3 regions of the Streptomyces sp. NPDC086554 genome follow, and region 1 is predicted to be linked to each of the others. Evidence: riboswitches for the same ligand, from Rfam matches in the RefSeq annotation. Region 1 holds a riboswitch; each other region holds the start of a gene.
What was found. A riboswitch is a leader RNA that binds a small molecule or an ion and turns the genes downstream of it on or off. The one in region 1 is predicted to bind cobalamin.
Positions count from the first base shown of each region.

Region 2: another riboswitch for cobalamin. It lies ahead of AB0O76_RS17620 (hypothetical protein); the one in region 1 lies ahead of AB0O76_RS37820 (cobalamin biosynthesis protein).
Region 3: another riboswitch for cobalamin. It lies ahead of metE (5-methyltetrahydropteroyltriglutamate--homocysteine S-methyltransferase); the one in region 1 lies ahead of AB0O76_RS37820 (cobalamin biosynthesis protein).

Region 1 is NZ_JBFBJK010000033.1:25,272-29,314, reverse strand. Features, by position in the region: gene AB0O76_RS37835 (lysozyme) at 1-532, shown strand, start outside; gene AB0O76_RS37830 (inorganic phosphate transporter) at 734-2,002, shown strand; gene AB0O76_RS37825 (hypothetical protein) at 2,015-2,251, shown strand; cobalamin riboswitch at 2,350-2,503, shown strand; gene AB0O76_RS37820 (cobalamin biosynthesis protein) at 2,626-3,651, shown strand; gene AB0O76_RS37815 (cobyric acid synthase) at 3,648-4,043, shown strand, end outside.
Region 2 is NZ_JBFBJK010000009.1:269,911-273,953, forward strand. Features, by position in the region: gene AB0O76_RS17605 (hypothetical protein) at 1-2, opposite strand, end outside; gene AB0O76_RS17610 (MerR family transcriptional regulator) at 109-516, shown strand; gene AB0O76_RS17615 (MFS transporter) at 601-2,004, shown strand; cobalamin riboswitch at 2,088-2,218, shown strand; gene AB0O76_RS17620 (hypothetical protein) at 2,249-2,485, shown strand; gene AB0O76_RS17625 (CbtA family protein) at 2,497-3,246, shown strand; gene AB0O76_RS17630 (cupredoxin domain-containing protein) at 3,341-3,745, opposite strand; gene AB0O76_RS17635 (DUF5134 domain-containing protein) at 3,954-4,043, opposite strand, start outside.
Region 3 is NZ_JBFBJK010000035.1:73,224-77,266, forward strand. Features, by position in the region: gene AB0O76_RS38955 (amino acid ABC transporter permease) at 1-56, shown strand, start outside; gene AB0O76_RS38960 (dihydrofolate reductase family protein) at 79-726, opposite strand; gene AB0O76_RS38965 (hypothetical protein) at 668-976, opposite strand; gene AB0O76_RS38970 (hypothetical protein) at 1,069-1,254, shown strand; partial or broken gene AB0O76_RS38975 (oxidoreductase) at 1,352-1,444, shown strand; cobalamin riboswitch at 1,582-1,812, shown strand; gene metE (5-methyltetrahydropteroyltriglutamate--homocysteine S-methyltransferase) at 2,005-4,043, shown strand, end outside.

The DNA of each region.
Region 1 (4,043 bases):
CGAGTCCCACACGTACCGCAACCCCTACTTCAAGCAGCAGTACAACGACTCCCGCAACGCGGGCATCGTCCGCGGGGCGTACCACTTCGCCGTACCGAGCAAGTCGTCCGGCAAGAAGCAGGCCGCGTACTTCATGCATCACGGCGGGCGCTGGCGGGCGGACGGCTGGACGCTGCCGCCCGCGCTCGACATCGAGCACAACCCCTACAGCAAACGCAAGTGCTACGGCCTCAGCAAGACCGGCATGGTGAACTGGATCAAGTCGTTCAGCAACGAGGTGCAGCGCCAGACGGGGCGCCGTCCCGTGATCTACACGACCACCAAGTGGTGGAACAATTGCACGGGCGGCAGCCGCGCCTTCGGGGTGAATCACGCACTGTGGCTGGCGCGCTGGTCGTCGACGTCGGGGACGCTGCCCAAGGGCTGGTCGTACTTGACCTTCTGGCAGTACGACAACAGCGGCAAGCTGCCGGGTGATCAGAATCTCTTCAACGGCTCGATGAGCCAGCTGAAGAGGTTCGCCCGCGGGTAGCCCGAGGGGAGCCAGCACCCTTGGAAGCCCGGATTCCGGGCCTCGTGCCGCCACTCCTGACGATCTCCGTCACGGTTCCGACGGAAGCGGAGTGGCGGCACTTCGGTTCGAGTCACCGCACGGCCCGGCCCAGTTCACTTTCCGTTCACTCAGGTTGCCTACGTTCCACATGCCACTGACGTCCAACAGAAGCCTGGGTAAATGGAACACATCACGCTTCTCCTCGGGATCGTGATCGTTACCGCTCTCGTGTTCGATTTCACGAACGGTTTCCACGACACAGCCAACGCGATGGCGACCACCATCTCGACCGGCGCTCTCAAGCCCAAGACGGCGGTGGCCATGTCCGCCGTGCTGAACCTCGTCGGAGCTTTCCTCTCCGTCGAAGTCGCCAAGACGATCTCCGGCGGCATCGTCAACGAGGACGGACTGAAGACAGAGGTCATATTCGCGGCCCTGGTGGGCGCGATCCTCTGGAATCTGCTGACCTGGCTGGTGGGCCTGCCCTCCAGTTCCTCCCACGCACTCTTCGGCGGCCTCATCGGCGCCGCTGTCATGTCGATGGGCTGGTCGTCGATCGACGGCGGCACCGTCGTCACCAAGATCCTGATCCCGGCCATCGCCGCGCCGCTCGTGGCGGGTCTCGCCGCGATGGCGGCCACGCGCCTGACGTACCGGATCGGCCGCAACACCGACACCAAGGCCACCGCCAAGGGCTACCGCGCGGGCCAGATCGCCTCCGCCGGCCTCGTCTCGCTGGCGCACGGCACGAACGACGCGCAGAAGACCATGGGCATCATCACGCTCGCCCTGGTCACCGGCGGCGTCCTCAACCCCGGCGCGAACCCCCCGATGTGGGTCATCGTCTCGGCCGGTGTGGCCATCGCGCTCGGCACCTACCTGGGCGGCTGGCGCATCATCCGCACCATGGGCAAGGGCCTCACCGACCTGCAGCCGCAGCAGGGCTTCGCCGCCCAAACCAGCGCCGCGACGGTCATCCTCGCCTCGTCGAACATCGGCTTCTCGCTCTCCACCACGCAGTCCTGCTCCGGCGCCGTGATGGGCGCGGGCCTCGGCCGCAAGGGCGGTGTGGTCCGCTGGTCCACGGCGACCCGCATGTTCGTCGCCTGGGGTCTGACCCTCCCGGCCGCCGGTCTGGTCGGCGCGGGGGCCGAGTTCCTCACCAAGCAGGGCCCCTGGGGCATCGGGGCGACCGCCGCGCTCCTGGTCGGCGGCGCGACCGTCATCTGGGTGCTCTCCCGGCGCAACGCCGTCGACCACACGAACGTCGCGGACGACGAGATCGGCGGCTCCGGCGCGGAGCCCGCGGGCGTCGTCACCACCGCGATCGCCGCCGTCACGCCGCCGCCCACCGGTGCCGCCGCGACGGCCACCGACGACGACCACGTCAAGGCCACCATCCCGGCCCCGACCGGCCCTGTGGCGGATCCCGCCCGCGCCACGGTGTAAGGACAGATCAGCATGGACATCGACTGGGCAGCTCTCGGCTCCGTCTTCGGAGTCAGCCTCGCGGTGACAGTGGCCCTGGTGGGCCTGTTCACCCTCGGCATCGTCGGCCTCTCCAAGCACGAGGCGGCCACCTCCGGCGCCTCTTCCGCCACGGGCGGCAACGCGGTGGCGGCGCGCGCCGGCGCGTACCTGTGCTTCGCGCTGTGCACGGCCGCGGTGGCGTACGGGATCTATCTGATCGTCGCCTGACGACCGGAGTTCGAGGTGGGGTGCGGGACGCTTCGGCGCCTTGCACCCCACCTTCGTATGTGGGCCTTGGCACACTCTCCCGTCGCAGGTCAACGGCGAGTTGACGGGCGTTCGCGGGCGTGGTGGACTGCCGGAGCCATTACGGCGGCAGAAGAGGAAGCCGGTGCGAATCCGGCGCGGTCCCGCCACTGTCACCGGGGAGACGACGTCCCCCGTGAGCCAGGAACTCTCGCCCGCCGATCACGTCGAACCAGGGCGCGGACACCCTGAGTGAGGACATATCGCCATGCGCGGCCGCCCGTTGCCGGTTCCTGTGCCCCCGCCCTTCCGGGCCGGGCCCGTCGCTCCCCTTCACGTAGCGGTCGGCTGAACCCATGTGTGCCGATCGCGACTTCGCGTACGGCGCCGCCGCCGGGCTCCTCGGTGACCTGCTCCTCGGCGATCCCCGCCGCGGGCATCCGGTCGCCGCGTTCGGGCGTGCGGCGGGTGCCGTCGAGCGTGTCCTGTGGCGGGATCACCGCGGGTGGGGTGCGCTGCATGCCGTGGTGTGCGCCGGCGGGGCTGCGGGTGCCGCCGCCCTTGCCTCTTCTCTTGTACGTCGTCGCTCGCGTGCCGGATCGGTCGCGCTGACCGCCGCCGCGACCTGGGCCGTGGTCGGCGGGACCTCGCTCGGGCGTGAGGCGCGGGCCGTCGGCGGTGCGCTCGCCGCCGGGGACATCGAGGTGGCGCGGGAGCGGCTGCCGCATCTGTGCGGGCGGGATCCGCAGGCGCTGGATGCCGACGGCATCGCGCGGGCCGTGGTCGAGTCCGTCGCCGAGAACACGTCCGACGCCGTCGTGGGGGCGCTGGTCTGGGGGGCGTTGGGCGGGGTGCCGGGGCTCGTGGGGTTCCGGGCCGTGAACACGTTGGACGCGATGGTGGGGCACAAGTCCGCGAGGTACCTCCGGTACGGGTGGGCGTCTGCTCGGCTCGATGATGTTCTGGGGTGGCCGGGGGCTCGGCTTACCGCCCTGCTGGCGGCTGCTGCGGGGGATTCGCCGTCCGGGGCGCTGCGGGCCTGGCGTGAGGATGCCGCTGCGCATCCGAGCCCTAACGCGGGGCCTGTAGAGGCGGCCTTTGCGGGGGCGTTGGGGGTGCGGCTCGGGGGGACGCTCTCGTACGGGGGGCGGGTTGAGCATCGGCCCGTTCTGAACCGGGGTGGGCGGGACGTTGCCGTGGCTGACATCGAGCGGGCTGTGCGGCTGTCTCGGCGGGTCGGCTTGCTGGCGCTGGGGGTTGCCATTGCCGCCCGTCGGAAGCGGAGCCCGGCAGTTGGGGCTGTGCCCACCCGTTCCGCCCTGCGGAACGCCTGCCCACAGCCAGGACAGCACGGGCAGCACAAGCTGGGAGGACGCTCATGAGTGGCGGGCTGCTCGTCGCCGGGACCACATCAGATGCCGGGAAGAGCGTCGTCACCGCCGGGATCTGCCGGTGGCTGACCCGCAAAGGCGTGTCCGTCGCGCCGTTCAAGGCGCAGAACATGTCGCTCAACTCCTTCGTCACGCGCGAGGGCGCCGAGATCGGGCGGGCGCAGGCCATGCAGGCGCAGGCCGCCCGCGTCGAGCCGACCGCGCTGATGAATCCCGTACTGCTCAAGCCGGGCAGCGACCGCAGCAGTCAGGTCGTGCTCATGGGCAAGCCCGTGGGCGAGATGAGTGCGCGGGGCTATCACGGTGGGCGGCAGGAAGCGCTGCTCTCCACCGTCGTGGGATGTCTTGAGGAACTTCGGGGCAGCTATGACGCCGTGATCTGC
Region 2 (4,043 bases), on a different contig from region 1:
ATGGTCACCACCTCCCTCGTCTCTCTCGTCGCGATTCATCGGAACGTTCACGACGCTAGAACCCGGCCCCCGGGGCAAGGTCAAGACTGGGGGTGAGGAGGTAGGGGCATGGCGCTTCAGGGACTGACCATCGGGCAGGCCGCCCAGGTGGCTGGGCTGACCCGCAAGGCGGTGCGGGTGTACGAGGCCAGGGGGCTGCTGCCCGCCGCCGAACGGAGCCCGGCGGGCTACCGCCTCTACGGCGAGCACGACATCGACGTACTGACCTTCATCCGAAGGGCCCGCACTCTCGGCCTGCACCTGGACGACATCCGCGAAGTGCTCCACATCCGCGACGGTGGCATCCCTCCGTGCGACACGGTCCGCGACCTGCTCGACGCTCGCATCACGGAGATCGACGACACCGTGTCCGAACTCCTGGCCCTGCGCGGGACCCTCGTCGACACCCGGCAGCGCGCCAGTGACTGCACCGACGTACGTCCCGTCACCGTCTGCGGGATCATTGAGGACGCGTAGTCCCTTCCGCACACGGCTCAGGGCTTCCGCCCGCGGCTCAGGGGCTTCCCCCTTGACGCAACCACCGGCCGCCGCCGGTCGGCGCTGATCGTGCTGTGCTTCGTGCAATTCATGCTGGTCCTGGACGACAACGTGGTGAGTGTCGCTCTCCCCAGCGTCCGGGATGAACTCGGCTTCAGTGCCGCGGGCCTGGCCTGGGTCGTCAACGCGTACTTCCTCGCCTTCGGCGGGCTGCTGTTGATTTCCGGCCGCGCGGCCGACCTGCTGGGCCGCCGACGCGTCTTCCTCAGCGGCGTGGCGCTGTTCGGTGCGGCGAGCCTGGCCTGCGGACTCGCCCAGGAACCCTGGCAGTTGGTGACCGGGAGATTCGTCCAGGGGGCGGGCGCGGCCATGGCCAGCCCGGCCGCACTGTCCCTGATCACACTTCTGTTCCCAGGTGCCGAGGAGCGCGCCAAGGCATTCAGCATCTGGGGCGGCATCGCCGGTCTGGGCGGCACCATGGGCTTGGTGATCTCCGGGGCGCTGACCGGCCTCACCTCCTGGCGCTGGATCTTCCTGATCAACCTGCCCGTGGCCGCCGGGGCTCTGGTACTGCTCCCGCGCCTCGTCGCCGAGAGCCGGGCCACCCGCCAGGCGCGCCTGGACGTACCTGGCGCGGTCTTGGGCACCGGCGCCGTCTTGTCGCTGGTCTACGGTCTGCTCCAGGCCGGGGAGTCGGGTTGGGGTGACTCGGCCGTTGCCGGGCCCCTGCTCCTTGCCGTCGTCCTGACCGTCTCGTTCCTCGCGGTCGAGTCACGCACGGCCGAGCCACTGGTGCCCTTGTCGTTCCTGTCCTTCCGCACCCGTGCCGTCGCCAACGGTGCGACCCTGCTGTTCTCCGCTGCCCTCTACGCGATGGCCTTCCTGCTGATGATCCACCTGCAGACCGTGCTGCGCTACGGTCCGCTCAAGGCTGGCATCGCCTACCTGCCCTACGGTGCCGGAATCCTGACGGGCATGTGGCTCTCCTCCCGCGCAGTGATCAGGTTCGGGATGCGCCGGACTTTCGTCGTGTCGTTCCTGATCAGCTCAGCGGGGCTGCTCCTGCTGTCCGACGTGACACCGAACGACAGCTACGCATCCGGGGTGCTGCCCGGCATGCTTGTCATGAGCCTCGGCTGCGGCCTGAGCCTTCCTGCCCTGACAGTCGCCGCGCTCACAGGCACCACCGAGGAGAACGCCGGTCTCGGCTCTGCGCTCCTCAGCTCCGTTCAACAGATCGGCGGCGCTGTGGGGGTGGCGGTACTCGTCACCCTGGCCGCGCGCCGCAGCGACGCCGTGGCCGATTCGACCGGCCCGCTGCACGCCGCGACGGAAGGCTACTCACTCGCGCTCATCGTCGCTGCGGCCCTCCTCGCGCTCGGAGCCCTCCTCATCGCCACCCTGCTCGGAAGCCGCCGCTCAGAATCTGCGGCGGACGTACGCGACATGTCGGCAAAGCACGGCTAGCTGCACGAAGCTGTCCCGTGCGACGCCATCCGTGAACCCCTATCGGGCACAGAGGGCCTTGCTCTAAGTTGCCTAGTAGACGTCGCGCACACGCGACGACAAGTTCGCATCGAGGCGAAGGTGAGCAGGAACCCGGTGGAAATCCGGGGCGGTGCCGCCACTGTGACCGGGGTGACCCGGGAGTCAGACACTGACCCTTCGTCCTCCAGGCAAGTGGGGCGTGCGCACCCCACGAGGAGGTTTCATGAGTGCTTCAGCGGTTCCCGGAACGCGATCTGCCGCGGGGCTGGTCGTTCACCCGCTGCGGGACGGGCTCATCGCTGCCGCGGCGGTGATTCTCGCGCTGGTCGTGCTGGACGCGGTCTTCCTGGACCAGGGGGCGCTGCTGTCACCGATGCTCGGCAAGGTCGCGACATCGGCCAACTACGTCCACGAGTTCGCGCACGACGGGCGGCACCTCTTCGGTGCCCCTTGCCACTGAGGAGAGCGCTCATGACTTCTCTCCTGTTCCTGCTGGGCCGGGGCACGTTCGCGGGTGGAGTCGCCGGTCTGGTCAGCGGAGGCTTCTCGGTGCTGTTCGCGGAACCGGTACTGGACCGTGCGGTGCGGCTGGAAGCGGCCCGTGAAGAGGCGCGCGGCGCGAGTGCCGCGGTCGAGGTCTTCTCCCGCTCCACCCAGCACACGGGCCTGGTGGTGGCCGCAGTTGGCACTGGTGCGGCGATCGGGGTGCTCTTCGCTGTCGTGTACGCGGTGCTGCACCGTCGGGACCCGGACAGCGCGCCCTGGAAGCGGTCGCTGATGCTGGCGGGCGCCGGATTCACCGGAGTCTGGCTACTGCCATTCCTGCGCTATCCGGCGAACCCGCCGGGCGTGGGCGACCCGGGCACGGTCGGTGTCCGCGGCGATGCGTGGCTCGCGGCCATCGGGATCAGCTTGATCGCTGTCGTCCTGGCCTGGAGCATCCGCACGTGGTTGGAGCGGCACGGCCACCCCGCGCCGCTGCGCCAGCTCGCTGTCGCGGCCATCATGGTGACCGCGCTCGGCTCACTCTTCGCGCTGCCGGACAACCCCGACGTGGTGAACGCTCCCGCGACGCTGGTGTGGGACTTCCGGGTGCTCTCGGCGGCGTCCGTGGGGCTGCTGTGGGCCTTGCTGGCCGTGGGCTTCGGTCTCATCGGCTTGCGGGCGGCTCGTACGCGGATGGGGGCGAGTGCGCGGACTGCACCCGTACCCGCAGCCTGACCCTCCGGTCGTGCCTCGGCCGACGTCCCTGTGCGCGTCACGGGCGTCGGCCGCTCCGGCGAGCGGCTGGTGCTGTCGCAGTCCGCGTGAGGCTTCAACGCACGATCAGAGTGCCCTTCATGGACGGGTGAAAGGTGCAGTCGAAGGCGTAACGGCCGGTGTCGGAAGGGGCCGTGAGAGTGGCGGACCCGCCGCCAGGGATGCTCCCTGTGTCGAATGTCTTGCCCTCCGTGGCGGTCACCGTGTGTGCTTCGGAGTCCTGGTTGACCACCGCGATCTTCTCGCCGGGACGCACAGTCAGTGTCGCGGGGCTGAACGCGAAGTCCTTCACGGTCAGGCGTACCTCGCCGGTGCTCGTTGGCGCGGATGTCGAGGCAGGGGGCGAGGAGGCCGGGGTGGAGGCGTCGTCCCCGCTGGAGCAGGCGGTGACGAAAAGCAGTGCGGCCGCGGCTCCGAGTGCGAGGGAGGCGACATTCCGCCGGTGATGCGAAGACGTCATCGGACCGGGCCCTTCGGATTTCGGATGGGCATCCCCGAGTGGGACCGTACGCAGGGGCTGAGAGCCAACGAATCCGAGCCCGCCGGGGTGCGTGGATCGGTCGGGTCCATTCTCGCCCGCGGCGCTGAACCCGACCACTCTTGTTCAGCTCAGACCGCTGGCGAGGGTCCGCGCGGCCGGGCCAGGTGCGGGGCGGCGGGCCCGCGCATCAAGCAGCCATCATCAACAGCATCGCGGACATGGTGCCGCCCATGCCGATGTGGGCGGCGAGCGCCGCCTCCGGTGTAGCGCCGAGCCT
Region 3 (4,043 bases), on a different contig from region 1:
GCGAGCACGTGAGCCGTGACGATCTCGGTGGCGGGGGCGGCAACTCCAGCAAATGACATGGGGAGCGTTCCCGGTGGTTCAGAGCCCCACGCGGGTGAACGTCACATGCGTTACTCCGCTGGGCGAGGAGGCGGCCTCGACCTCGTAGTTCTGCTCGGTGCCCGTCAGTCCGTCCCAGAGGCGGACGCCTCGGCCGAGCAGGATCGGGACCACCACGATGTGCATGTGGTCGACGAGCCCGGCGGCAAGGAAGTCGCGGATCACGGTGGGCCCGCCGCCGATGCGTACGTCCTGGCCGTCCGCTGCCTCGCGGGCCGTCTCGAGCGCCGTGGCGGGCGAAGTGTCGAGGAAGTGGAACGTCGTGCCGCCCTCCATCTCGATCGGCGGGCGGGGGTGATGGGTGAGGATGAAGGTCGGTGTGTGGAACGGCGGGTTGGGCCCCCACCACCCCTTCCAGTCCGGGTCCTTGTGCCAGCCGGGCGGGCCGAACTTCCCGGCGCCCATGATCTCGGCGCCGATCCCGGGTGCGAACTGCTGGGCGAAAGCGTCGTCGAGGCCGGCGGTCCCGCCGGGCCGGTCGGTCATCCTGTGCCAGAACCGGGTGGTGAACATCCACTCGTGCAGCCTTTCGCCGGCGTGGCCGAACGGCGCGTCGTGGCTCTGACCCTCACCGGTGCCGAAGCCGTCGAGCGAGATGGAGAAGTTGTGGACGCGGGCGAGTGACATGGCTGGAGACTTCCTTCCCTCTGCTGGTCCAGTTTCGTCGCATCAGCTCGGTCATGCAGCCGGGACATCCCGGCCACCGTAGACGTACGCAAAGGTACTGGAGCGTTCTGGCCATGGATCGACCCCGGGGACGGCGCAGGATCTGCGGCGCGGTGTCCGGGGAGTCGGCCAGGGCGTACGGAGCCCGGCCGCGCACCAGCGCGATGTCTCCTGGCGCGAGGAAGACCCGGGGCCCGGCTTCGGGTACCACCCAGCCCTGGCCGCGGGCATGGACGTGGTCGTCGCGAACTCGCGCGGCCCGCAGACCCTGGCCGGTCTCGTCGGCGAGCTGGGTGCGCGCTGGTGGGCAAAGGCGTCCTGGACGCCGCGAACTACTACCCCTCCCGCGACGGACGGATCGAGGAGCTGGACGAGGAGACGCTGACCATCGGTCAGTTCGCCCAACAGGGTCTGCCTGGCGCCAAGTTGGTCAGGGCCTGCCGATCGCCGGCGACGACGCCGGGGCGCGGGCCGAGGACACCGCACTGATGAACAAGCTGGGATACGACACGGTGGACGTCGGCGCGCTCGCCGACAGCTGGCGCTTCGAGCGCGAGACAAGGGCCGCAGCAGCAGTTCCGCCAGTCAGGTCCCCGTCCCCGGCTTCTCCCTCTACTCGCTGAGCAAGTCGGCCCTCGTCGGCATGACCAAGGCCATGGCCCGGGAACTGGGAGGACGGCCGGACGCCACGTACATCACCGGGGCGCAGATCCTTGTGGACGGCGGCCTCACCGGCTGGCCAGGGGCAGCCCTGCGTCGCGTACGAGAGGCGCTCGCCCATGCCATCCGTCATGAGAGGACTCCTCTCGTACGTATAGGCTTCCCCACGCAGCTGGTTCGCCCTGTCCGCCAGGCAGGCGCGTCGTAAGAGGGAACCCGGTGGGAATCCGGGACTGCCCCGCAGCGGTGAGCGGGAACGACCGCCGTCATACGCACTGGATTCGCCTGCGGATCCGGGAAGCGACGGCCAGTAGGTGCCTCGTCCTCCTTCGAGAGGGCTCGGCGGGCCCGTGAGTCCGAAGACCTGCCACTGCCCGTGCGCGAAGGAGCGCACGGCATCTCGGTGACCTCGAGGGCGGGTCGGCGGCGGAAGCGAGCATCCCCGGCCAGGGGCATCCCCGCTCAGGGGCATCCCGGGCGCACTCAGGGGCTACCCCACGGGGCTCGCCTTTCTTGCCGTCCCTTCGCGTCCTCGTCCCGTCCCGGGAACCAGGACGAGTACTCGCGAAGGAGAGTTCCGTGACCGCCACATCCACCGCCACAGCCGCGGCCCGCACCGCCGAGGCCACCGTGTACGGCTATCCCCGGCAAGGCGCCGACCGGGAACTGAAGAAGGCCATCGAGGGGTACTGGAAGGGGCGTGTCGGCGCGGACGAACTGCGCCGGACCGCTTCCGAGTTGCGTCGCGACAACTGGCGGCAGCTCGTCGACGCCGGCATTCACGAGGTGCCGACCGGGGACTTCTCGTACTACGACCATGTCCTGGACACCAGCGTCATGGTGGGCGCCATCCCGGACCGTCACCGTGCCGCCGTCGAAGCCGACCAGCTGGACGGTTACTTCGCCATGGCGCGGGGCACGCAGGACGTGGCGCCCCTTGAGATGACCAAGTGGTTCGACACCAACTATCACTATCTGGTGCCGGAGTTGGGGCCTGACACCGTGTTCAGTGCGGACTCCGGCAAGCAGGTTGCCGAGCTGGGCGAGGCTCTCGCTCTCGGGCACACCGGGCGGCCCGTCCTCGTCGGTCCCGTCACCTATCTGCTGCTCGCCAAGCCCGCACCCGGCGTTGCCCCGGACTTCGAGCCGCTGACGCTCCTCGACCGGCTGCTTCCGGTGTACGCCGAGGTCCTCGCCGATCTGCGCGCCGCGGGCGCCGAGTGGGTCCAGCTGGACGAGCCCGCCCTGGTGCAGGACCGCACCCCTGCCGAACTGAACGCCACCGCCCGCGCCTACCGCGATCTCGGCGCGCTCACCGACCGGCCCCGACTCCTCGTCGCCTCCTATTTCGACCGGCTCGGCGACGCCCTGCCCGTCCTGGCGAAGGCGCCCGTCGACGGTCTCGCCATCGACTTCACCGGGCCCGCCGTCGCCAATCTCGACGACCTCGCCGCCGTCGGCGGCCTGCCCGGCAAGCGTCTTGTCGCCGGTGTCGTCGACGGCCGCAATGTGTGGATCAATGACCTGGGGAAGTCCCTGGCCCTGCTGGGTACGCTGCTCGGCCTCGCCGACCGGGTGGATGTGGCCGCTTCCTGCTCCCTGCTGCACGTCCCGCTGGACGCCGACGCAGAGAAGGGCCTCGATCCGCAGATCGCCCGCTGGCTTGCCTTCGCCCGGCAGAAGACCGGTGAGATCGCCACCCTCGCCCGTGGTCTGGGTGAAGGCACCGGTGCTATTGCCGCTCAACTCGCCGCCAATCGCGCTGACTTGGCGTCGCGCGCCAGTTCCTCGCTCACCCGCGATCCGGAGGTGCGGGCCCGCGCCGCGGCCGTCACCGACGCGGACACCCGCCGTTCCCAGACATACGCCGAGCGGGCCGCCGCCCAGCGCGAACGGCTGCGCCTGCCGCTGCTTCCGACGACGTCCATCGGCTCCTTCCCGCAGACCGGCGAACTGCGCACCGCCCGCGCCGACTTGCGCGCCGGACGCATCGGCACGGCCGCGTACGAGGAGCGCATCGAGGCCGAGATCCGCGAGGTCATCGCCTTCCAGGAGAAGACCGGCATCGACGTCCTGGTGCACGGCGAGCCCGAACGCAACGACATGGTGCAATACTTCGCAGAACGGCTTACCGGATATCTGGCCACGCAGCATGGTTGGGTCCAGTCCTACGGGACGCGTTACGTCCGTCCGCCGATCCTGGCCGGCGACATCTCCCGTCCCGAGCCGATGACGGTGCGCTGGACCGCGTACGCCCAATCGCTCACGCAGAAGCCGGTCAAGGGCATGCTCACCGGTCCGGTCACCATGCTCGCCTGGTCCTTCGTCCGCGACGACCAGCCCCTCGCCGACACCGCACGCCAGGTCGCTCTCGCCCTGCGCGACGAGGTTAACGATCTGGAGGAGGCCGGGAGTTCGGTGATCCAGGTTGACGAGCCCGCGCTGCGCGAGACGCTGCCGCTGCGCGCCGCGGACCACGGCGGGTATCTCGCCTGGGCCACCGAGTCCTTCCGGCTCAGCACGAGCGGCGTACGGCCGGACAGCCAGATCCACACCCACATGTGCTACGCCGAGTTCGGCGACATCCTCCAGGCCATCGACGACCTCGACGCCGATGT